DNA from 4 places in the Pseudobacillus sp. 179-B 2D1 NHS genome. Region 1 is predicted to be linked to each of the others. Evidence: riboswitches for the same ligand, from Rfam matches in the RefSeq annotation. Region 1 holds a riboswitch; each other region holds the start of a gene.
The links. A riboswitch is a leader RNA that binds a small molecule or an ion and turns the genes downstream of it on or off. The one in region 1 is predicted to bind cyclic di-GMP.

Region 1 (5,995 bases):
AAAATGTTTCCGCTCCTCTGTATAAGCTTTTATTCACCATGGCCATTTGTGCTTCATACGCATAATCCGTTACTGTTCTTAAGCCTTTAACAATGGCCCTTATATCGTTTTTCTTCATATAATCGACAAGCAAGCCTTGAAATGCCGTTACTTTTATTTTTTCGTTGCCAACGAACGCTCTTTCAATCATCCCCTTCCTCTCTTCAATAGAAAAGAGAGGACTTTTCTTCGAATTCACCATGACAGCTACTATTAGCTCATCGAAAAAATCACTTGCTCTATTGATAATATCAATATGTCCATTTGTAACCGGATCAAAGCTTCCTGGGTATATAGCTTTCATTTCATTCTCCTGGTTTTTTGTTAATAATAACATTTGCCTCGGTGTGATTGGAATAGTTTTATCTTTTCCATGTTAATTTATCCAATACTCTTTTACTCCATTGCGGCCTGGCAAGGTCTTCTTTTTATTCCTTGGACAGCTTAAGATGCTACTTGAATTCCAGATTTCCCTTCCATTCATATATGTAAATCGGAGAGAGAGCGATATTATTCATACCGGTCATCTTTCCGTATAGTTGGATGGAAGAGCTTAACTTTGGATGCACCTCTATCCTTGCTTTCTGCTCGGTCTTTTTCATCTTTCTTTAACAATCCATCTAATATTTTTAAAGCGTCCTCAAACTCTTTATAATTAATTTGCTTAGTCGCCAATAAAGAGCAAAGCATCGCATAAGCAACCGGTTTAGTATCCATCTCTACTATGACATGAATATCAACATCAGAATTTCCGCTATTTTCAACTTCCGCTTGTCTGAATTCATTGTCATCCATTCTTCTTTCCCAAAATGGTCGGCTATTTCTATAGCCAAATGGAAATCTTTGTGGCTCAGCCATTTTATTTTCTCCTTTCCATTCATTTTTAGGTGGAAAGAACAGCTGACTCTTCCCACCCTATAACATTAAATATCAAATCGTTGATTCTGTTCTTGATCTTGGTCTTGGTCCTGGTCTTGGTCTTGATCTTGATTTGAATTTGCTCTTGAGCGTACCCTTGCAGTAGAATCTGAATCAACACGAATATCGAAACGGACACTCGTATTACCGCTGTTAGAAACTCTTGCAATGTTTGTATTACGGTCAATGTTTTTCAAGTCATTGTCATTATCATTGTCATTTCGTAAATCAATTTCATCTCTATTTTGCAAATTGCTTCTTACGTCAATATCATCTTCAATGTCCACATTTGTTCTTACGCGGTTTTCTGAATTAGATCTTGAATTTCCGTTGTTGCCATTGTTGCCTCGGTTTCTATTGCCTCGGTTGTTGCCTGGGAACCATATTTCACTCATGCTTTATCCCCCCTTTCTGTTTCTTACTATAATTTATTCCTCAGGAATGTTTTTGAATGGACAAACTTCTCAGGTTATTAGCTTGTTTTTGTGAGAAAGAATAATATGAGAACGTTTGTCACAAGATATATGTTGATTGGACTCTATATTAGAAATGAGGATAAGTCGATGTACTACTATAAAGAGGAATTAATCAATATTATTAATCCTGATCAGCCCGATCCTGAAGCCGCAAAAGTCCTGCAGGAGATCTTGGGTGGTCATTTTGGTGAAATGCGAACCATGATGCAATTTTTCTTTCAGAGCTCTAATTTTAGAGGAAAAGACACCCAATATCGCGATTTGCTCCGCGGCATATTCTTAGAAGAAATTGCCCATGTAGAGCTTGTTCAAAATACGATTAATCAATTGCTGAACGGCTCGGGAGAATCTGCTGTTCCGGGAAATGCTGGGGTGGACGGGGCTCCTCTTGATGATGCGGTTAGGCATGCCAATCCCCACCATTATATTATTGGCGCCCAGGCCTCCCTTCCCGTAGACGCGAGCGGAAATCCATGGAATGGATCGTGGGTATACAGCCACGGGAACCTCATTGGGGACCTGCTTGATAACTTAGTTCTTGAATCTACTGGAGTTTTGCAAAAAACACGCATTTATGAAATGAGCTCCAACCAAACATTCCGTGAAACACTCGCTTTTTTAATCGTCAGGGATAACGCCCACCAAAATGCTTTTGCAAAGGCACTCGAGACACTGGGCGTTGATTGGGGTAAGCTATTCCCTGTTCCTAATTATGATATCAATAAATATCCTGAATGCAGAAAGTATGTGGAAATGGGGTATCACAATGCCCAATTTAACTTTAGATTGGATCCAACAAGAATCGGTGAGATTTTCCAAGGACCATCACCGAGCCGGAACAAGGGAGACCTGTCGGTTATAGATCCGCCGAAAGGTTTTCCTGTTCCAGCCTTACCAGAGATGCCTAACGAACATAGCCCTGGAACAAGGGATTTAAATTTCTAAAAGTAGGTTTAGACAAAAATCCTACTAGTTGACAGCAAAACGGATTTTTAGCTTCTTTTTGTCCCGGCTATACTTTAGTCAAACCTATAAAATAGGCTGTCCTCTTCCAATTAGACTAACATGGAGGGCAGCCTTCCTTTCGTTTCTATATTTTTTCATCTAAAATTTTCAAGTGACATATTTCGACTATTTTTTGCATTTTTTTCATTATTCCGGTTGCCCTTCTGCTAAATAAATAGTAATATAGTCGTGGACTCTTAGTCTAATATATGCCAAGCGTTTTATCCATTGAAGAACAAGCAATTGAACAGTAACTTTCACATGCTTTGTCTCTTTTACGTCGCTTTATTATAGGCACTCCACTGTTCATCTATTGAACGATTGCTATAATTCATTGAAGGGCAAACTCCATGAAAATGGGGGACGCAAAGCCACGGGCCTACAACAGTGATTCTGTCATGGCAGCCGGGTTGCCAAGTTGAATATCTTTCAACTTGCTTATACAGCATTGCCTTCTCTGAATGTACTGTAAATTTTAGTGAAGGTGTGAAATATGGAGAAATCAGTATTAGTCGTTGACGATTCACTTTTTATGAGAACTTGGCTAAAAAGCATTTTAAAGGACAATGGTTATGAAGTATTAGAAGCAGCCGATGGTTTAGAGGCGATAGATTCCTATGCTCTTTATAAGCCGAATCTAGTTTTAATGGACATTACGATGAATAAATTAAATGGTATAGAAGCTTTAAAGGAGATTATGTCATTGGATCTTTCTGCGAAAGTAGTCATGTGTTCTTCTCTGGGCCAAAAACAGCTTATAATGGAAGCTCTAAAAATAGGAGCTAAAGATTTTATTGTGAAACCTTACTTTGATCGATTAATTCCAGTGCTGAATAATGTAAATTAATTTCTGACAGACTAAAGCAGTAGCTGTTCTTGAGATTATTTTAACTTTTCCTATCTTTATAGCATTCTGTTTTATTCTTATCCTTAGCTTCTCTCTTCCTTTTAAAGGGGGTGTCGCAAGCTATGAAGGACTTCTATTTTTCTTTTCATCAAATGATGTAACTTTTTTGAATCTTCTGTCGAAACACTTTTTCTTCATTTTTTCTGGTTGTATAATATATCCAAACGCGTACGAACGTGAATTTTCAGATATATGATTAGGAGAGATAAAAGGTGGTTATACAGGAAACACTTGAAGAGTTAAGTATTCGAATCAATCAGGTGCGTCATTTAATGATTTCAACTGGCCTGCGCAAAGGGCTCGATGATGATGAGACTTTAAAATATAGCGAAGAATTGGACGAGCTTATTAATAAATATCAACTGGTTACCTGGCCTTGCCTATCAAAAACTAACTGAGCAGACTATTGGTTTTTAATCTAACTGCCTTCTATCGTTTGCTTTTCTATTAATAGATTAGAAATTCCCCCAGTTTTCTTTGCATATCTCGCTCATTTCTGGGTAAATTACTTGCAATCAGGGTTACGGCATCCACCTTCACACGCCAATACCAACGAGAAAAACCTTGATTAGCCGGGCCAATGTCCGGCTTTTTCGTTATTTTCTTACTCCATTAAAAAGGAGAGAATCACCCTATTTAATCATTCTAATGAATATGACGAACAGACTCTTCCTGCTATAAGGTTAGAATATCATACCACTAATCGCCCTCTAGCGCTGTTTCTGTTTTTCTAGCAGTTAAACAATAAAAAGTCCTGGCCTGTCGTTTGATTATCTTATTTATCAAACGACAGGCCAGGCTGCTTAACAATGATTTATGGAAGGATGGCTATAAAAGGATGAATCACTCTCTATTCTTCCTTTACGCGCATTAAAAATCGTTTCGTCCGTTCTTCCTTAGGGCGACTAAATATTTCTTCAGAGGTGCCTTCCTCTACGATAACTCCTCCATCCATAAAAATAACACGATCAGCGACCTCTCTCGCAAAGTTCATCTCATGTGTTACTACGACCATGGTCATCCCTTCTTGTGCTAAATCTTTCATAACCTGGAGTACTTCCCTCACTAACTCTGGGTCTAATGCAGAAGTAGGTTCGTCATAGAGCATGACCATCGGCTTCATGGAAAGCGCGCGTGCGATGGCTACCCTCTGCTGTTGTCCTCCTGAAAGCTGAGAAGGATAGTGATCACATCGTTCACCGAGCCCGACTTTTTCAAGTAATGTTCTTGCCAACGTTCTTGCTTCCTCGGGTTTCACTCCTTGAACAACTACGGGCCCTTCCATTACATTTTCAATAGCCGTTTTATGTGGAAACAAATTAAATTGTTGAAAAACAAATCCTGTGCTTTTTCGTAACTCTCTGATTTCCGATTTTCGCTTTCTATTGGATACTCCGTCTGCTAAAACTTCATGCTTTCCGATTTGGATGACCCCTTCTGTCGGTTCTTCTAAAAAGGTTAAACAGCGAAGCAAGGTAGATTTACCAGAGCCGCTTGGACCCATTAACACTACTACTTCACTTTTATTGACCGTTAAATCAATGCCTCGAAGAACTTCGTTCGTGCCAAATCTCTTTTTAAGATTAGTTAATTGAATAATACTCATAGACCTCTCCCTTTACATCGATATTGAGAAGCTGTATTTTCAAAGCGCAATATGCTGGGAAGTACGTTTTTCTAATTTGTCGAGCATGATAGAAAAAACCGTAATAATAATCCAATAAATAGCAGCTGCTAATAAATAAATCGTTAACGGCTCAAATGTTTTAGCGATAAGAAGAGATGACATTTGCAAGAGCTCTGTAACGGTAATAACGGATATAAGGGAGGTATCTTTAATCAGAACAATAAATGTGTTGGACATAGTTGGAATAGCAATACGAAGACTTTGAGGAAGAATAATTCTTCTTAAAGCCTGCCAATACGTCATCCCCAAAGATACAGAAGCCTCCATTTGGCCTTTATCAACAGATAAGATGGAAGCACGAAAGGATTCTGACAAATAAGCTCCGGCATTCAAGCTCAACGCAAGAATACCTGAAGGGATAGGATCTAACTCAATGTTCACTTGAGGTAAGCCATAATAAATCACAAAAACTTGCACCAATAACGGCGTTCCCCGAAACATAGACACGTAAGCCGACGACACAACCTCTAGTAATTTGATTTTTGATATCCTTGCTAAGGCTGTTAAAAAACCAAGAACAAGAGCTATTAAAATGGATACTACCGCCAGAAAGATCGTCATTAAGGTGGCATTTAATAATGTTGGCAAAGACTCAATGATTATTGATAAATCCATGAAGCTTCCTCCAATCTCACTATCTTGCAATTCAAAGAATATGCTGAAAGGGAAAATCCCCGTCAAACTAACGCTTCTTCTTTAAAGAATATCTCAATCCCTAACTTGCTTAACTCTTCTATAAAAGGGTTGAATTTTTCCTTAATGATGACATTTTCAATAGGCACCACTCCCGCATCTGTTACCTTTTTCAATGCGATCCAATTAGTGATTAACATGGCTGGGAGAGCAGTCGTTTTTGCCATGGATGTAATGTTCCTCTCGTGATCGTATAGATCAATCATTTCCCATGTATATTTTGTCTGTCGTCCATCCTTTATGCCACTTACTTCCACCCTTACAACGGTA
Region 2 (5,995 bases), on a different contig from region 1:
TAACACTCTTTTTACGATCGTTCATTTAATGTTAATGCAGGAGATCTAGCATACGTTGACGAATAGTTTATTTATTGTTTTGAAAGCGCTTATTTATATAGGAGGATGGATAAGAATGATTAAGACGATTAATTTAAATGAAGTGATCCGCGGGGAAAGTGCTCCACCGGCCTGCGATACAACACTTGGTGTAAAAGTAGTGGAAGCAGGGGAAGGGTATTCAAAAGGAACCTGGTCGATTGAGGACCGGCTGCTAAATGGGAATGGTGTCATCATGGGAGGTTTCGTAGCAGCGGCGGCTGATATTATGATGGCTTATGCCATTACTCCGTTATTGCATGAAAACCAAACGTTTGCGTCAATTAACTTGCAAACAACTTTTCACCGCCCTACCTTTACCGGCGAAGTGGACATCGAAGTCAAGGTAGAGAAGTTCGGTCGCACGGTTTCCTATCTGACTGCAGAATTAAAACAAAATGGGAAATTGACTGCAAGTGTGACTTCTTCTGTTATGATCATGGAGAAAAAGTGAAAATCAATTACCTATTTACCTGCTACTAGCGATATGATTTAAACAAGCGAGGTCTATTTCTACGACATAACAGCCCCTTTGACGAAGCTGTCAGAGGGGCTGTTCCTTGTTCTTTTAATAAGAAGAAATTACATTCGATCCATGTAAACCGTTTTAACCTGTGTATAAAACTCAATTGCCGTTTTGCCTTGTTCGCGTGAACCCGTGCTGGATGCTTTACAGCCGCCAAACGGAACTTGCGGCTCAGCACCAGCTGTTTCTGAATTTACATGAATAATCCCTGCTTCAATGTCATCCGCAAAGCGATGAGCAAAGGTAAGATTATTTGTACAGATAGCTGCACTTAAACCATATTCTGTATCATTAGCCATATCAATTGCCTGTTCATAGCTCTTTACTTTGAATAAGGCAATGACAGGTCCGAAAATTTCTTCCCTGGCAATTCGAGCATTCCGAGATACATTTTCAAAAATGGTTGGCTGCACATAAAAACCGCTGGCAAGCTCTTCATTCGCTGCCATCTCGCCTCCGCACAGAAGAGTCGCTTCTTTCTTGCCAGCTTCTATCATAGCTAGCACGCCGTCTCTTTGGTTTTTTGATACTGCCGGTCCCATAAATGAATCTGCTTCAAGGGGATTTCCCACTTTTAATTCTTTCGTACGTTCAACTAAACGATCACGAAATGCTTCATAGATTCCCTCTTCGACAATCACACGACTCGTTGCCGTACATTTTTGTCCGGTAGATTTAAAAGCGCCATTTATAGCAATACTCACAGCTTTTTCTACATCAGCATCTGCGAGTACGATCAATGGGTTTTTTCCACCCATTTCTAACTGCGCCTTTTTCCCATTTGCTGTTGCTTGATTTTGAATTTGCAAACCAACCTGATTAGAGCCGGTGAAAGAAATAGCTTTGATTCCCGGGTTTTCTACAAGCTCATTGCCGACTACCGACCCTCTTCCGAATACACAGTTTACAACACCCGCTGGCATCCCAGCTTCGTCAAAGGCTTTCATGACGTGATAAACAGACTTCGGAGTAAGATCTGCTGGCTTAATCACTATTGTGTTTCCATAAATAAGAGCTGGTGCGAGTTTCCAAACTGGAATAGCGATTGGAAAGTTCCAAGGAGTAATTAATGCAATTGGGCCAAGTGGGACACGGTTCGTATATAAAAGTGTGTCTGCATTGGCAGATGGAATCACGTCACCGATTGGCTGAAGACCTTCTGCTGCGTAATACTCTAGAATACTAATGGCACGCTGTGTCTCTCCAATTGATTCTGCAAGTGTTTTACCTTCTTCAAGCGCCAAGTCCCGCCCTACTTCTTCTATATTTTCACTTAAGATCGCTGCTGCCTTACGCAGATAGGATGCCCGTGTTTGGGAAGAGCATTTTTTCCATGACAAAAACGCTTCCTTCGCTGCTGCTACTGCTTCTTGAACATCCTCTTTTGAGCTAGAAGGAAATTCCCCTAGAATTTCTCCATTATGAGGACTTGTATTTTCTTTGTATTCCCCTGTAATTGGTTCTTTCCACTGTCCATTAATGTAATTTAAATAACGCATTGTTTCTCCTCCTCTTTCAACAATAATCACTTATACTGCTTTATCAAAAAAGCAATCGGGCATCTGTTCCTATCAGTTTGTCTATCTATCGTTCACTCGCAAATGAGTGGCAATGTTTCCCCAGACTATGCCGAAAAGTGAGAGGGAATGCGGATTCTACATTTGGTAAAAGTGTCGTGAATAGTGGAACTTTTTTTAGTTTAGCATATTTTCAGTTATTAGAAATAGCGAAATGGTTGTCTTGCAATCAAATGTTAGATGATTTTTCAGAGACCTGTACTTCATTCTGATTTCCTTCCTCTTCAGCTATGTATGAGCTTTTTAAAAGGAATGCTTTTATTAAGATAAACCGTCTCACCATGTAAAAGAATTAACTCTTTTCTTCAATATTCGCAATTAATTTTTGCGCCTCTTGCTTTAAGGTCACTTTATCCACTTTTCCTTGAACTAAAGGAATATCTTCCAAAATAAAAATCTTATCCGGAACCTTGAAACTGGCCAAACGGTCTCTACAATAATTGTAAATCTCGCTTAATGGAATTTCTTTCTTTTTGATAATAAAAGCAATGACTTGTTCGCCAAAGATGGCATGAGGCATTCCTAAAACCGCTGCTTTTTCTACTGCTTCATGCTTCGTTAGCATTTGTTCAATTTCGCCCCGGATAACCTGTTGTCCGCCTTTCTTGATCATATCTTTTTTTCGACCAACGACTTTAATTTTTTGCTCACTCGTGATTTTCGCCAAATCTCCTGTACTAAACCAGCCTTCTTTATACAGTTCTTCTGTTAGCTCCGGGCATTTATAATAGCCAAGAAATTTACAAGGTGTTTTAAAATGTAATTCACCTACGCCTTCTTTGGATAGATTCTCCAAATTATACGCCACTCCAGGTGTTAACGACCATTCTACTCCCTCCCGAATATCAGACTCTGTGTACATAAGGGCTCCTAATTCCGAGAGACCATACATACTAGTGATTTTACAATGATGTAAGGGGTCAAGTCCTTCAAAAAATTCGGCCGTAATCATTTCCCCAGCCAAGCTTACTTCCGTTAGCGATTTAAGCACAGATATATCACTAACTTTGTCAAACATACATAAAGCTTTGAATAACGAAGGACTGGTCACTAGTTTATTCGCAGGATTCCACTTCATTAGTTTTAAAATTGCCGGAAAACTAAATGATTCAGTAGCAACAATCGTGATTTGAGAATGAAGCCCCGCCAGCAGCCAGCAAAGCCCATACAACACCGATGTTGGAACCACCAGGAAAACCTTGTCTTCTTTTGAGAGGCTAGCCCCCTTAGTTAGTGCCCTTTCGGCAAACTCAAAAAAGGCTCTATCAACTATTATTCCCTTTGGTGTTCCCGTGCTGCCGGATGTGCACCCGATGATGTAAGGCGAGTGGTCCGCTTCCCTTCGTTTTGGTTTCCCAGCAATGATCTCCGTTTTCCATTCATGACCATCGGCTGATTCAATGATCGCAACCTCCTCACCCACAGAGCCTGCCCATGCCCGCACAGTTTTTTCTAAATAGAAACCGTTGTGTTCCTTGACTGTAAAGACGATATGCGGATCAATAAAGGATAGGATTTGAGTTAAATCTTCTTTTCTTAAGAGTGGGCTTATCGGGACAACTGTTCCGCCTAACTTGTTCACCGTGAGTAAGATACTTAAAAAAGTAGCCACCCCTGGTACAATGATCGCTACTTTTTTCCCTTTGATATCACCCATATCTTTCAAAATTGAATGATATTCTTTGACACTTTTCTTTAGGTCTCCTAACGTGTACGTCCCTGTTTGTGTAATTAGAGCTCTTTTAGATAAATCTGCTTCTTCACAAAAAATCCAATTATATAAATCCGTCATACGGACCTTCCTTTCGTAAGAAAACGTGCCATCTTTTCTAACATGTATAGCATGTATCAAAAAGAATGAACGCTGCTTTCAATTTCCTTTAAATTTAGACCATCAAGCACATTAGACAACTCTTGTTTTACGTTGAATTTTTATTAGTAACATAAGTTTTAAGCAAGCTTTCTATAATTAACTTTAACAGAGCAGCTTAACAAAGAGGGCGCCTTTTAAAAAAACATATTTTTTGATGCTTCGATAAATAGTTGCATGAACGCTTCTATTCTTAGAGAGTTTTTGTTAACTTATCTATTAAAAATTAAATTCCCTCTTAATATTCCGCATCTTCCCCCTACAATTTAGTGAAAGTCATACAAAAAGGCCTGCCAAAGATTGGCAGGCCTTTTTGTATCAGGGTACTCTCATAAAGAGCATCCCTGATTTTTGCCCAATCCTCTTTCTGTAACCAGGAGGCCATAGCTAAAAAATAACCGCAGGCCCTTAGCTTTGCGTCCTTATCTCTGGACAAGCTTTCCATCCTCGTTTGTAAATACAGCTTATTCCTGACAAATCTTAAGTCACAGAGCCTTCTCATGGTTATGATAATCGTTCTAAAAGTAAATGTAAACATCAATGTATAAATTAACCATTTCTTGTTCATATTTGACGAAAAGACCAATTATAGTTATTGCTTACTTCATATTTCTTCGTAGCAAGCTCTTTTATCATCGACGCTCACTTAGCTTATAAGCCCCCAAAATACATAGGCTCTTTCATTAACATTCATTAACGAGTGATGAATGGTAGAAAGAATGAAAAACTCCGGTACGTCTTCTCAGCCTATGAGTGAGCAGTTTCCTGCACACTCTCTTTTCCCTTTACTTTGTCAATCTTATCGATGAACATTTGAAACACTTTTTTCTTTTCTTCCAAATCCTTGATTTCTTCCTTTAGCTGATTAAACCTCTTTTCAAAAGGGGTATGATAAAGCTCACGGATATTGCGAATAATGTCTTCGTTAATTGTTGACTGAATCACTTGTTTAGTGATGCTGAATTTATAAGAATACACCTGTAGTTCCCGCTTGATTTCCTCGTATTCCTTATCTATATCTTTTAACAATTCGCCAATCTCGCGTTTCCATTCTTCTAAAGACTTCTTTACATGTTCCTCCATGTGTGGACTCCTTTATCCGTCATAGTATGTATCTTATTTATTGCTACCTTTCATTGTAGCAATTGAACTTTTCATCTTCTTTTCTATGAAATTACATGGAAATAAAAAATGAGTAACATCTTTTATTTTTTACCGTAACAGAAAAAAAGATTGCTGTATTTTCTTAAATCTTTTTCCTTCTATAGTAGAATGGACCCCTTATCTTGTTCTTTATTTTCTGTTACGATTAATCGGTAGATGAAAAACTATCATATTATGGAAGATTACAAAAATCATAGGAAGTTTTTTGAAAGAAAGGAGTCTATTATGAGAAAACTAACTGCGTTTTTCCTCACTCTTTTGTTGGTTCTCCCGATTATACCCTCTCCCTCTGCCGCAGATGACATCAGCGGTGCATTAGAAAAAGAAATGAGAGCGATGGTTGAGAAAGGAATTGTCTCTGGCTACGGAGAAGGACGCTATGCCCCAAAGGAAAAAGTAACAAGAGGACAATTCGCTGCTTTCTTAGCGCGAGCTCTTCATTTAAGTGGCGGAACGACAACATTTTCTGATGTTCCCCCTACATTAACACTGGCACCAAGCATCAATGCAGCAGCCCAAGCAGGGATCATTTCTGGTTATTCAAACGGGAAATTCGGTCCTGATGACTTTATCAACCGGGAACAAATGTCCGTCATGATCGACAATTCGCTTGATTTTCTTAAAGTATCGAAAATAAGAGGATCGCTTGATTTTACTGACGCCAATGAAATCACCTCCTCTATGTTCCGGTTAGCTATTGCTCACATGGTAGGACTTAATATTACCGCTGGCATTCCAAATGTTGATAAAAACAATAACAATCTCGGAACCCTTAGGTTT
Region 3 (5,995 bases), on a different contig from region 1:
TGTAACATTTTCATTGATGGAATTCATCTGTTGCATAACTTTTTCAATCGACTGCTTTCCCTCAGAGGACATATCAGACGTTTGGGAAACTTTTTGTGACACTTGCTCAGCATGAACAGTGATTTTCTCTGCATAACCTGCCATCTCATTAATAATTTTTGTGCTCTCTTCCACACTTCTTAATTGGCGGCTTGATCCTTTAGCCAATTCTTCAATATTAGTAGATACGCTCTCGCCAGCGCGGCTGCTTTGTTCGGCGCTTGCGCTTAATTCTTCAGAAGAAGCCGCAACCAACTCAGATGTTTCGCTCACTGTTTTAATAATTTGCTTTAAGCCATTAATCATGTTGTTAAAAGAGGACACCAGCTGGCCGATTTCATCTTTAGAGCGATAGTTTCCTTCAACCGTAAAGTCTCCGTCTTCCGCCCTGGACATTAAAGATTGGATTTGTTTGATCGGATTGACGATAATTTTCGTAATCATGAGCCCAATGAAAATCGAAATAACGATTCCCAACAAACTAACTGTAATTAAGATCAGCCTAGCTGTTCCCAATTTCTCGTTGTTTTTCTCTTTAATTCTCTTCGCTAATTGCTCATTGTAATCTTGAAGGTCATTAATTGCCTGATTGATTTGCTGGCGTTTCTGAGAAGCTTCTCGATTATAAAGAGCATATGCCTGATCGTTCTTATTTTGAGCAGCCAAATCAAGCACTTTTTGCCTCAGCTCTCGAAATTCAAGCAATCTTTTCTGAAAAACTGCTAATCCTTCTTTCTCTTCGGAGGATAATTCTGTTTTTTTGTATTGCTCCATCCATGCATTATTTTCCTTTATTGCTCGATTAATGCTATTCATCAACTCTTCGTATTTGGCCGGGTCCTTAGTGACCATAATTTCCAAGGTGAAAGCATCGATTGCACGGTTATTGGCATTTATCCTCCCAAGCCAATCAAGCGGCTGCAAGTGCTCCTTATACATTATCTCTGAACCATGAGCCATCTCTTTCATATTTTTATATCCCACTACACCGACAATGCTTGTAATAACAGCAAAGAGAATAATCAGGGTTAATAATTTCTGTGATATCTTCAAATCATGTAGAATCTTCATTGTCTAGCCCCTTTTTTGTAAAGTTTTTATTAAGTTATATCGGACATTTATCATCTAAATATAGAGCTAGTCTCGTCTATAAAAAAAATTTTTTTGGGAATGTTTAAAACATGACACAAATTCAGTAAAAGACATCTAAAACAACTAAAAAAACGCAACTAGAAAAGTTGCGCTTGATATTTTCATGACTGCCATGCCATCCAGCTTTGCAAGGAATGAATAGAGAAACCTTCAAAACTTGAAAGATTGCCGTAATAAGACTTAACGATCGCTAATTGCTCCCACATATATGTCTCGCCTTCTTCAGAAAAAGAAACAAAGTCAGCTTCCGTGGAAGGAACTGTTTCCACTCCAACAGAAACTTTTTTATTCTTTGCTGCAGCGTTATTCATCTCATTTCGAACGAGCTCCATTATTCCGTTCGGGCTGCCAGCAGTATCCCGATAAGCCATAATGGTAATGGCATCCGTATTTGCAATGACCCACTCTGATAGCTTTCCTTTTCCTAAAGTGTTGCTGTAATTTTTTTCATCAAACCAAAATGGAATATCTACTGCAAGAGGCAGACCTAAGCGCTGGGCGGATTGATGGGCCTCTATCAAAAGTGTTTGATAAGCTAAAACTGTTTTTTTATATTGACTGTTCCATCCCTCATATAAATACGGTTCCACATCTAAATGAATTCCCTTAAACTTTTCTTCCGGCAATGCTTTCACCTGGTAATTGGTTACCCAGGAGAAAAAACTTCGCTGCTGGGCAAGCCCCTTGCTGGAAACCCAGGAAGGAGCACCGTCCAGCGCATGCACTTGAATTCCTTTTGCTGCTGCCTGTTTAATAAATTCTTTATAATGCTCTGTTGAAATGCTCTGATCAATCTGCAAATATACTCGTCCCACTTGACGATCCTGCATAAACGCAAGCAGTTTATCTTTGCTTGTAACAATTTCCTGTGTATCCCATAGCCAAGTTGACCGCGGCTCCGTCACTTCATTTGCTGCCGCTCTGTCACTTGTCATCAGAAATACTGCACTTCCTGCCATGAATGCCATCACTATCAACAAACACACATTCTTTACGCTGTACACACCGTTCTCCCCCTTTTGTTGAAAGCCATTGCTCTTCAATGCTGAGGAGAATGGCAGCCCGGCGGCCATACAGTCTCTGCTGCTTAGGTCCGTAGCTTTGCGTCCCTGCCTTTCGCCAGGTTTGCCTTTTACACCTTTATTATCGGTGGAGAAGAAAGGAATGTTTAAGAAATGTAGCAAAAGCAATTAGTTATCTAAAACTCACTGTGTGACACCCACTTTAGACAAGCTCTGTGCCTAGAGGAGGCGACTTTCGCAACGGCTCTTCCCGATGATTGTCTAGTTTCTGATCCCCCCCTATTTGCTGCTCCACCTCCCGGAGGATGTCGGCAAGTGGCGTAACAACCCCCTTATCGTCTTTGTATGCAACATGTTGAGGTTTAAAATGTACAGGCGACTCTAAGCCGGCAGCTGCTGCAAGACGGAATAATCCTTCCCGAAGGGTGATCAAATAGTTGGCTGTCCGGTATTTTTTCTCATCAATGACAAGTGCTTTTTGTAGATCTGGATCAGTGGTGGCCACTCCAACCGGACAAATATTCGATTGACACTTCAATGTTTGAATGCATCCTACTGTAATCATGAATCCACGCGCAATATTAACGAGATCAGCCCCCATCGCAAGAGCAATTGCAATCCGGTCAGGGGTAAACAGCTTGCCGGAAGCGATAATCTTTACCCGGTCACGCACCCCATATTTCTGAAGAGTAGCTACAAGAATAGGCAAAGCGGATTTAATCGGCAACCCTACACTGTCAATCAGTTCCTGGTACGAAGCTCCTGTGCCCCCTTCTCCTCCGTCCACTGTAATAAAATCAGGTCCTTTTCCGGTTTCCTTCATATATTTAACCAATTCTTCTACACTGTTATTGCTGCCGACGACAATCTTCATTCCCACTGGTTTCCCAGTATGGTGGCGAATTTTCTCAATGAATTCACATATGGAGGGCACATCGCTAAATTCCCGAAAACGGTTTGGACTATCAATTGATTTATAAGGTTCAACTTTACGTATAGCGGCAATTTCGGGTGTTACTTTTTCGGCATCAATATGTCCGCCTCGCGCCTTTGCCCCTTGTGCCAATTTGATCTCAAACGCTTTAATTTGCGGAATTTCACTCTTTTTCTTTAATTCTTCCCAGTCGACTGCTCCTTGTTTATCCCGTATGCCAAATAAACCAGGACCGATCTGCATAATAATATCGACTCCGCCTTTTAAGTGATAAGGGGATAATCCGCCTTCTCCCGTGTTCATCCAAGATCCTTTTCCTAAAGCTAACCCTTCGGATAAAGCGGTAATAGCCTTGTCTCCCAATGATCCATAACTCATGGCTGACATGCCAATCTGTCCTTTTAAAATAAACGGATGCTTAGTAGTTGGGCCAATCACCACAGCCTCCTCATCATCCAGCAAATAAGCGAGTGCCTCTTCATCCTCCCGCTTTTCCTCTCTTTGCATAAAAAGAGGATCTTTTAATAAAATATATTTTTTTGTTAACACTTTTTCTTTTCTGTCTACTTTCAGTTCCTCTGTCAGCTTCGGAAACATATCATTTCGTATGAAAAATCCCTCTTCCTCAAAGTCACGTTTTGATCCAAATCCGACAACATCACGGCTGTATTTTGCACTTTTAACAATATGTTCGTAATCCTCTCTAGAGAAAGGCCGGCCTTCCGTATCACTATTGAACCAATATTGTCTCATTTCCGGTCCAATCTTCTCAAAAAAATAACGAATTCTTCCAAGAAGTGGGTAATTCCTTAAAATGGAGTGGCTTTTCTGATTCCGATCAAATAACATCATATACACTAGAAAAGAAATAAATATAATGAAAATAACGGCCAGCAGCACGGATCCTAAAATAATTAAAAAATCTGCAAGGTTCATTATTATTCCTCCAATTTATGACGGTTCAGGTTTCCTTAATTTGCACGTACGTCGAGGAATATATGCAGGGAAGAGAATTTCATCAGACGCTTGTTATTTCAGTAAAGAAAAGAGCCTCCGAAAATGGACCATTCCCATGTTTTTTCGGAAGCTCTTTTATATTAATTGTTATTTATTAGCGACAGCGTTATCACGTAAAAAAGCAGCCCCAGCAATGCCTGGCTCAGTCATCTCAAAAGGATTTAAAATAAGCTCAATCTCTTCTTCTGTTAAAATTCCCTGCTGCAAGCACAATTCACGAACCGATTTTCCGCTCGCGATCGCTTCTTTGGCAATTTGTGCAGCTGTTTCATATCCAATATGAGGATTGACCGCTGTAATGATTCCCACACTTTTTTCTACGTATTCTTCCAAGCGAGCCACATTGGCCTCAATGCCAGAAAGACAACGGTCTGTAAAGGTACGGAATCCATTCTCCATGATATTGATAGATTGAAGTAAATTAAAAACTAACACAGGTTCCATAACGTTCAACTCAAACTGTCCTGCTTCAGAAGCTAAACAAATCGTGTGATCATTACCTATCACTTGAAAAGCGATTTGATTGATCACTTCTGCCATGACCGGATTGACCTTTCCAGGCATAATCGATGAGCCAGGCTGACGTGCCGGCAGGCTAATCTCAGCAAGCCCTGCGCGCGGACCCGAAGCCATCAACCGAAGATCATTGGCAATCTTAGACATATTAATCATACAAATTTTTAATGCGGCAGACACTTCCGTATACGCATCCGTATTTTGAGTGGCATCAACAAGGTGTCTCGCACTCATTAAAGGAAATCCGCTCAATTCCGCAAGATAGTTAGTCGCGTTTTTTATGTAGTCAGGATCGGCATTCAACCCTGTTCCTACAGCTGTGGCCCCGATATTGACTTCATACAAGTGCGTGCGTGATCGCTGAATTCTTTCCATATCACGTTCTACGACACTGCTATAAGCTTTAAATTCCTGGCCCAGGCGAATAGGAACAGCATCTTGGAGATGGGTACGGCCCATCTTTATCACATGGTCAAACTCCGCCGCTTTTTCCTCAAATACTTTATGCATCTTGCTCATTGTCACAAGCAAACTTTCTAGTGATGCCAATACAGCAATGTGAATAGCAGTAGGAAAAGCATCATTTGTTGACTGCGACATATTTACATGGTTATTAGGACTTAAATAGCTATAGTGGCCTTTTTCGTACCCTAACAATTCCAGGGCACGATTGGCAATCACTTCATTGGCGTTCATATTGATCGAAGTACCGGCCCCGCCTTGAATCGGATCTACAATAAACTGGTTATTCCATTTTCCTTCTATTACTTCTTCCGCTGCCTGTGTAATGGCCTCACCAAGCTCTCTATGTAAACGGCCCGTTTCCATGTTTGCCAAGGCAGCGGCTTTTTTCACTATTCCTAATGCTTTAATCAAAGATCCATGAATGTGATAACCAGTAATAGGAAAGTTTTCGGAAGCGCGCATTGTTTGAATGCCATAGTATGCATCTGCTGCAATCTCTTTTTCACCTAAAAAATCTTTTTCAATTCTTACTTTATCTTTTATCATTATCATTCCATTCCTTTCAGAAACATTTCTCCTGACATGCTGTACCTAGAGTAGTTCTCATCATTGATTCTAAAAAAATGTCTGAAATAAAATATACATTCTTTACATCATAAACAACCTTCTTTTTTAGAACAGTCGACTCACTACCATTTTAAGGAATTATTCCTAAAATATTCTTAATTAAGAATACAACCGGATTATGTATAAGTCAATGTTCCTAGAAAAATATTTTTGGGCTTTATGAAAATTTCGCTCCACATCCAACTATAGCATATTCTTATCTATCTATATCATTTAAAAAATA
Region 4 (5,995 bases), on a different contig from region 1:
TTATTTAGCTAAGAAGGGGATCGATACTTTATTAATCGATGCGTTTGATCCTCCACATGGCAGGGGAAGCCATCATGGGGAAACTCGGTTAATCCGCCATGCCACTGGGGAAGGCGGCCATTATGTAAGCCTCGTTCTCAGAGCACAACAGTTGTGGAAGCAGTTAGAAGAGGAAGTGGGTCAGACGCTTTTCATTCCATCTGGTACTCTAATGGTGGGAGAAGATGATGCTCCCTTTATAAAAGAAACAGTCAAAAGTGCTACAGAGCATTCTTTATCCTTAGAAAGGATGAGGGCGAATGAAATTCAAAAAAGATGGCCGGGTTTTTCAATTCCTGAACATCTTGTTGGCTACTTTGAATCCTCCTCTGGAGCTCTTCTTAATGAACAATGTATCCTTGCATACAAACAGTTAGGTCTAACATATAATATGTCACTAAAGAATAATACAAAAGTAGAATGCATTGATTTTTCAACTAGTGGAGTGGCTGTAAAAACTACAAATGAGACTGTTTATGCTGATAAAGTGGTGATTTGTGCAGGAGCTTGGACAGGTAAACTTCTTTCGTCATTAAGGTTGCCGTTACAGCCAATGCGTAAAACATTAGGATGGTTTGAAGCGAATAGTAAGAATTATGAACATCCTTTGCTGCCTTGCTTCTATTTTAATGTAGAAAATCAAAAATACTATGGGTTTCCAAATATAACAGGTGGTGGTGTGAAAGTTGGCCGGAATGATTCGGAGAAAGAAACAGATCCAGATGCAATGAGTCAGGACTTTGGCAAATACCTTAATGATGAAGGAGATTTAAGAAACTTTTTAGAAAAGTTTTTGCCAGGAGCAGCCGGCAAACTTATAAAGGGCAGCTCCTGTATGATTACAAAAACCCCCGATAAGGACTTTATTATAGATCAGTACCCTGGATTTTCGCACGTGATGATTGCCGGTGGGTTTTCGGGACACGGCTTTAAGTATAGTAGCGTTTTAGGAGAAGTACTAAGCGAGATAATCATTCATGGGCAAACGATTCATGATATTTCAATGTTTTCCATTTCAAGACCAGCATTAGCGACTGTAAGATGAAAAGTTGTTTTCTCATTTGATAGTCTAGAACTTGTTAGTTTAAAATAGATACGGATTAAAAGTAGTCTATAAATATTGATTTAAAAGAAAAAACTCATTTGTATTCCAAATGAGTTTCAGAATGTAGACAAACTTAATGACATTAGAGCTGAACGGGGACTGTTGATTTCCATTCCAGACGCTTCGCTTTCCGCGGGGCGGGCGGTGAGCCTTCTCGTCGCGAAAGCGCCTGCGGGGTCTCACCTGTCCCGCTGATCCCGCAGGAGTCTTCGCGCTTCCATTCCAATCAATAGGGCTTGCAAAATTAGGGTAGCCGTACAACTATACTTGCTTTAAGATGAACTTGGAGAGGGATATCTTTCTCTCGAATGGCTTTAAAACTAATGAAAAATCAAAAGGGGTTCAGAATAAGACCATTCCGAACCCCTTTTGTTGATAAAATGAAACTCATTCATATCCAAAATGAGTTTTTTGTGTTGTTGAAAAACAACTTGGCAAAGGAAATTCCTGTTAACTTTCACAGAGATTTTTATGTTTTTTTGTTTTTAGAATGAATTAAAGCTTCTTGTTGAAATATTGATTTTAACATTTCTATTACTGAGTTAAGTGTTTAAAAGAATTCCTACTGATTTTTGGAATAGTAATTTCTTTATTTGCTCTCTCTACTAAATAACTTGCAAATTCACTTACCTTCTCGAATTCATTAGGATAACCAAACTCCAGTTCTTTATCAATAGTGTAAACATCCATAAAATAAGTGGTATCTGGTTTATAGTCTAACATGCCGTCAACAAAATTTAATATTTGTCGAAATTCACTATCATATTTCTCATGGTGAGTTTCAAAATACGAAAAGAACAAGACAGCAATATGATTAGCTCTAGCATAATCTTCAAATTCCTCTTCACTCATCCCACTTTCGGATAAAACCGTATTATCACTTAAGACAGTTTTCCGGTGAGTATCATAAAATATTAAGTATCCTACATTATCAAAGTCAGGAGTAATAACTCTATAAAATTCAAAGTCTTTGCTGGCTATTAATCTTTGAAAAGTTAACATTATCATCTATCCCTTTCTTCATGGAATGGTTACGAACGCTTTTCATTGTGCAAAAGTTCTAGTAGCATCAGTTTTGTAGTGTTGCATGAGTCTATCTTCTATAAAACATCCAGTTGTCGACTTACAATAAAGTCGTTTAATTATAAGTAAAGATGTTACATTAAAGATAAAGTTATTTGAAAATTCTTCTTCTGTTATTCTTCAATTGGACTATTTTGTTGAATAACACGTTTTATTATCTATAAATTAACCCTACATAATTGTGCACGAAAAGTCGGATGGATGCATTTGATTCTTGCTATTCTTTTGATAAAGGAGGTCATATCAATGGATTTGCTTAAAGATATGAATGGCGCATTACAATATATTGAAGAAAACCTTACGAATGAGATTGATTTTAAAGAAGTAGCAAGACGGGCTTTCTGCTCCGAATATCACTTTAAAAGGATGTTTTCCTTTCTTTCAGGTGTTTCATTATCAGAGTACATCCGGCGCAGACGGCTTACTCTTGCCGCGTTTGAGCTTAAAGACAGCTGCGCAAAGGTCATTGACATTGCCGTAAAATATGGATACAATTCCCCCGATTCTTTTGCACGGGCTTTTCAAAATTTGCATGGCATCACACCTTCAGAGGCTAGAAGTAATGGCCATTCACTTAAAGCTTATCCACGAATGACCTTCCATTTATCAATCAAAGGAGGAAATGAAATGAACTATCGAATGGAAGAAAAAGAGGCATTTCGCATCGTGGGTATGAAGAAAAGAGTTCCTATTATTTTCAACGGAGTTAATCCGGACATTGCCTCTATGTGGAGAAGCTTAGATAGTGAAACGATAAATACTCTAAAAAAACTTTCTAATGTCGAACCTATAGGACTTCTTAGTGCATCCACCAACTTTTCTGAAGGCAGGATGGAGGAAAAAGGGGAACTTGATCACTATATTGGCGTGGCAACAACGAAAGCGTGTCCTGATCATCTAACACAGCTTGAAGTTCCTGCTCTATCGTGGGCTGTATTTGAAGCCATCGGACCATTTCCGGATACGCTGCAAGATGTATGGGGACGCATTTATTCTGAATGGTTCCCATCCTCAAATTATGAACAAATAGAAGGTCCAGAAATCCTGTGGAACGAAAATAAAGATGTAACTTCACCCACTTTCAAAAGTGAAATATGGATACCAGTTTCAAAAAAGTAATGATAATCAATTAGAAAGTCAGCGTATCAGTTATCTTTCAAGCGCAGTAAAGCATCTTCTATCGAATTACCCCCGTTCTGAAGTCTGAACGGGGGTATGCTTGTTTGACGTTATAAAATGAAATAACTTTATTTTCATCTTATAGCAGTAGCCTAATAGTGATTTTTTATTTTCTGCAAAATTTTATAACATTGCCAATAAAAAGATTTATAATATAACTATTACTTATTAAAAATGTGAAAAGCAAACTTGTCGAAAGATTAGGACGCAAAGCCGACAGGTCTAAAACCAAATGGGTTATGATGGCTGGGCTGCCCCTACAATGAGAGGGGTAAAAAATGACTTCGCAAGTATTAAACGAAGCAGCTGTTGTAACGGCATTGGAGTCCAACTTAGCAATGATAGAATTTAACTTGAACAGAGAAGTGATTTGGGCGAATGAAAACTTTGCAAAGACTTTGGACTATACAGCCAGTGAAATGAAAAATATGAAGCATGAGCAATTTTGCAGGCCAGCGTTTAGAAACAGCAGGCAGTATGAAGACTTGTGGATGAACCTTGGAAAAGGAGTCAAATTCCAAGAGAAAATTCAGAGAGTAAGCAAGCGGGAAAATTTACTATGGTTCGAAGCGACCTATATTCCGGTTCGAGATGCGGACGGGGAAGTGGAAGCTGTTCTGAAAATCGCCACTAATATTACAGAACGAGAAAATTATACAAGGGGAATCATTTCTCAATTAAAAGATATGCCCGTAGAATTAGTCAATATAATTGTCACCAATTCTTCTGAAAAAATTCAGGCCATCGAATCATTAAAAACGCAAACAGATCTAATCAGTGAGATATCTAAACTTATACGCAATATTTCCTCACAAAAGAATATGCTAGCCTTAAATGCAGCTATTGAAGCTGCCCGGGTGGGAGAACATGGACGAGGTTTTAAGGTGGTCGCTGATGAAGTGCGGAAATTGGCTGGTCAGGTTGATCATGCCGTTAAAAATATGAATATGAATGTAGAAAACATTTCAAACGAAGTAAGAAGGATTAGCCAAATAACCGATGATTTACAGCAAATAATCATAGAAACGCAATCCGAATTTAATAAGGATATTGAAGAATTCGAGAATATGATGAAATAAAAAACAATTCGTCGATCGTCATAAGAACAGATTATAGTTAGTAGAAAGAGACAAACCAAATAACGTCTAATTGGTTTAGCGTTTATTAAAAGATTTCTAATACTAAAGAATCTGGAAAAGATAAGAATAGAACTATGGAGAGGATGACTTGAGAAAAGCGATAGTTGTAGGCGCAAGTTCCGGCATAGGCGAAGAATTGGCGGAAATTTTATCGAATAAGGGATATATTGTCGGGTTAGCCGCTAGAAGGGAAGATAAGCTCCTTGCTCTCCAAGAACAACTAATACATAAGTCGATTGTCAAAGGAGGCAATAGATGAGAATGTTTCAGGTTTTGTAATGACAGTGAACGTGGCATGTCATCATTTTCTAGCGAAGGATGCATGTCATTTATTCGGCCTATCATCGGTTGGAGCATTAATGGCTAATCCGGTTGCTCCTTTATACAATGCCTCAAAAACTTTCGTATCCAACTACTTGATGAACATCCGAAAAAAACTAAAAATGCAACAGGAAAACGTGTTTGCCACGGACGTTAAATGCAGATTCATTGATACGGAAATGGCTAAAGGCGAACCTGATAAACTGTTTTGGGCAGCATCTCCAGAAGAGGCTGCTTTGCAAATATATCATAGTATCAAAAAGAAAAAGAAGACAGTATATGGAACTAAACGATGGCGGTTTATTGCTTGGGCGTTAAAAATTCTTTCTTTATCCAATTAAAAATTCCTCAGAAATGCGCTGAACAGCTTAACAAACCGTTGAGCTGTTTTTTATACTAATCAGCTAAGACTATAAATTTTTAACTAATTACATATTGTGCAAAATTCAAATATAAAATTTATAAAAACATGCAAACAAGATACCTTACTTGAAAATACACATATAAGCAATGATTAATGAGTGTAAAGGTGCATATGGCGATGTTTAGAAAAATGCACAACAAAATAAAATACAAAAGTAGGTGGAGAATAATCGAATGTGTGATGAATTTCCTTCACAGTCAAGGGAATAGGTCAGATGTGCGACACAATCATGCAAGAAAAGGAGAAGATCGCAATGACTATAAAGATTAAGGTATATTCAGATTATGTATGTCCTTTTTGTTTCTTGGCAGAAAAACCGTTAAAAGAAGCGATCAAAGGGAAGGATGTAGAAGTAGAATGGATGCCTTTCGAGCTGCGTCCTTATCCAAATGAAACGTTAAAGCCTGAGGGAGACTATTTGCAAAGTACCTGGAAGCAATCGGTCTATCCGTTGGCTGAGCGTATGGGAATTGCTATCGTCTTGCCAAGCATATCACCACAGCCATACACACATCTGGCGTTTGAAGGATATCAATATGCAAAAGAGAAAGGAAAGGGCAACGAGTATAATGATCGGATGCTTCGTGCCTTTTTTCAAGAAGAACAAGATATTGGGGACATTGATGTGCTAACAAAAGTAGCTGGAGAAATTGGGCTTAATGAGTCGGAGTATCGGACAGCCTTGGAGAGAAGAACCTATAAAGA

Region 2: another riboswitch for cyclic di-GMP. It lies ahead of ACH0BF_RS03540 (class I adenylate-forming enzyme family protein); the one in region 1 lies ahead of ACH0BF_RS06435 (response regulator).
Region 3: another riboswitch for cyclic di-GMP. It lies ahead of ACH0BF_RS03575 (amidase); the one in region 1 lies ahead of ACH0BF_RS06435 (response regulator).
Region 4: another riboswitch for cyclic di-GMP. It lies ahead of ACH0BF_RS01300 (methyl-accepting chemotaxis protein); the one in region 1 lies ahead of ACH0BF_RS06435 (response regulator).

Annotation. Positions count from the first base shown of each region.
Region 1 is NZ_JBIQDP010000004.1:239,276-245,270, reverse strand. Features, by position in the region: gene coaD (pantetheine-phosphate adenylyltransferase) at 1-343, opposite strand, end outside; gene ACH0BF_RS06450 (hypothetical protein) at 550-897, opposite strand; gene ACH0BF_RS06445 (hypothetical protein) at 963-1,352, opposite strand; gene ACH0BF_RS06440 (manganese catalase family protein) at 1,521-2,378, shown strand; cyclic di-GMP riboswitch class I at 2,769-2,856, shown strand; gene ACH0BF_RS06435 (response regulator) at 2,932-3,285, shown strand; gene ACH0BF_RS06430 (aspartyl-phosphate phosphatase Spo0E family protein) at 3,558-3,743, shown strand; gene ACH0BF_RS06425 (amino acid ABC transporter ATP-binding protein) at 4,196-4,951, opposite strand; gene ACH0BF_RS06420 (amino acid ABC transporter permease) at 4,991-5,647, opposite strand; gene ACH0BF_RS06415 (saccharopine dehydrogenase family protein) at 5,710-5,995, opposite strand, start outside.
Region 2 is NZ_JBIQDP010000002.1:239,535-245,529, forward strand. Features, by position in the region: gene ACH0BF_RS03530 (PaaI family thioesterase) at 116-532, shown strand; gene ACH0BF_RS03535 (aldehyde dehydrogenase family protein) at 661-2,103, opposite strand; gene ACH0BF_RS03540 (class I adenylate-forming enzyme family protein) at 2,474-3,973, opposite strand; cyclic di-GMP riboswitch class I at 4,417-4,504, opposite strand; gene ACH0BF_RS03545 (hypothetical protein) at 4,799-5,134, opposite strand; gene ACH0BF_RS03550 (S-layer homology domain-containing protein) at 5,441-5,995, shown strand, end outside.
Region 3 is NZ_JBIQDP010000002.1:251,121-257,115, forward strand. Features, by position in the region: gene ACH0BF_RS03570 (methyl-accepting chemotaxis protein) at 1-1,110, opposite strand, end outside; gene ACH0BF_RS03575 (amidase) at 1,293-2,195, opposite strand; cyclic di-GMP riboswitch class I at 2,245-2,331, opposite strand; gene ACH0BF_RS03580 (FMN-binding glutamate synthase family protein) at 2,416-4,083, opposite strand; gene aspA (aspartate ammonia-lyase) at 4,252-5,691, opposite strand.
Region 4 is NZ_JBIQDP010000001.1:228,938-234,932, forward strand. Features, by position in the region: gene solA (N-methyl-L-tryptophan oxidase) at 1-1,084, shown strand, start outside; gene ACH0BF_RS01290 (hypothetical protein) at 1,679-2,146, opposite strand; gene ACH0BF_RS01295 (AraC family transcriptional regulator) at 2,474-3,346, shown strand; cyclic di-GMP riboswitch class I at 3,579-3,665, shown strand; gene ACH0BF_RS01300 (methyl-accepting chemotaxis protein) at 3,685-4,485, shown strand; gene ACH0BF_RS01305 (SDR family NAD(P)-dependent oxidoreductase) at 4,634-4,804, shown strand; gene ACH0BF_RS01310 (Rossmann-fold NAD(P)-binding domain-containing protein) at 4,824-5,207, shown strand; gene ACH0BF_RS01315 (DsbA family oxidoreductase) at 5,544-5,995, shown strand, end outside.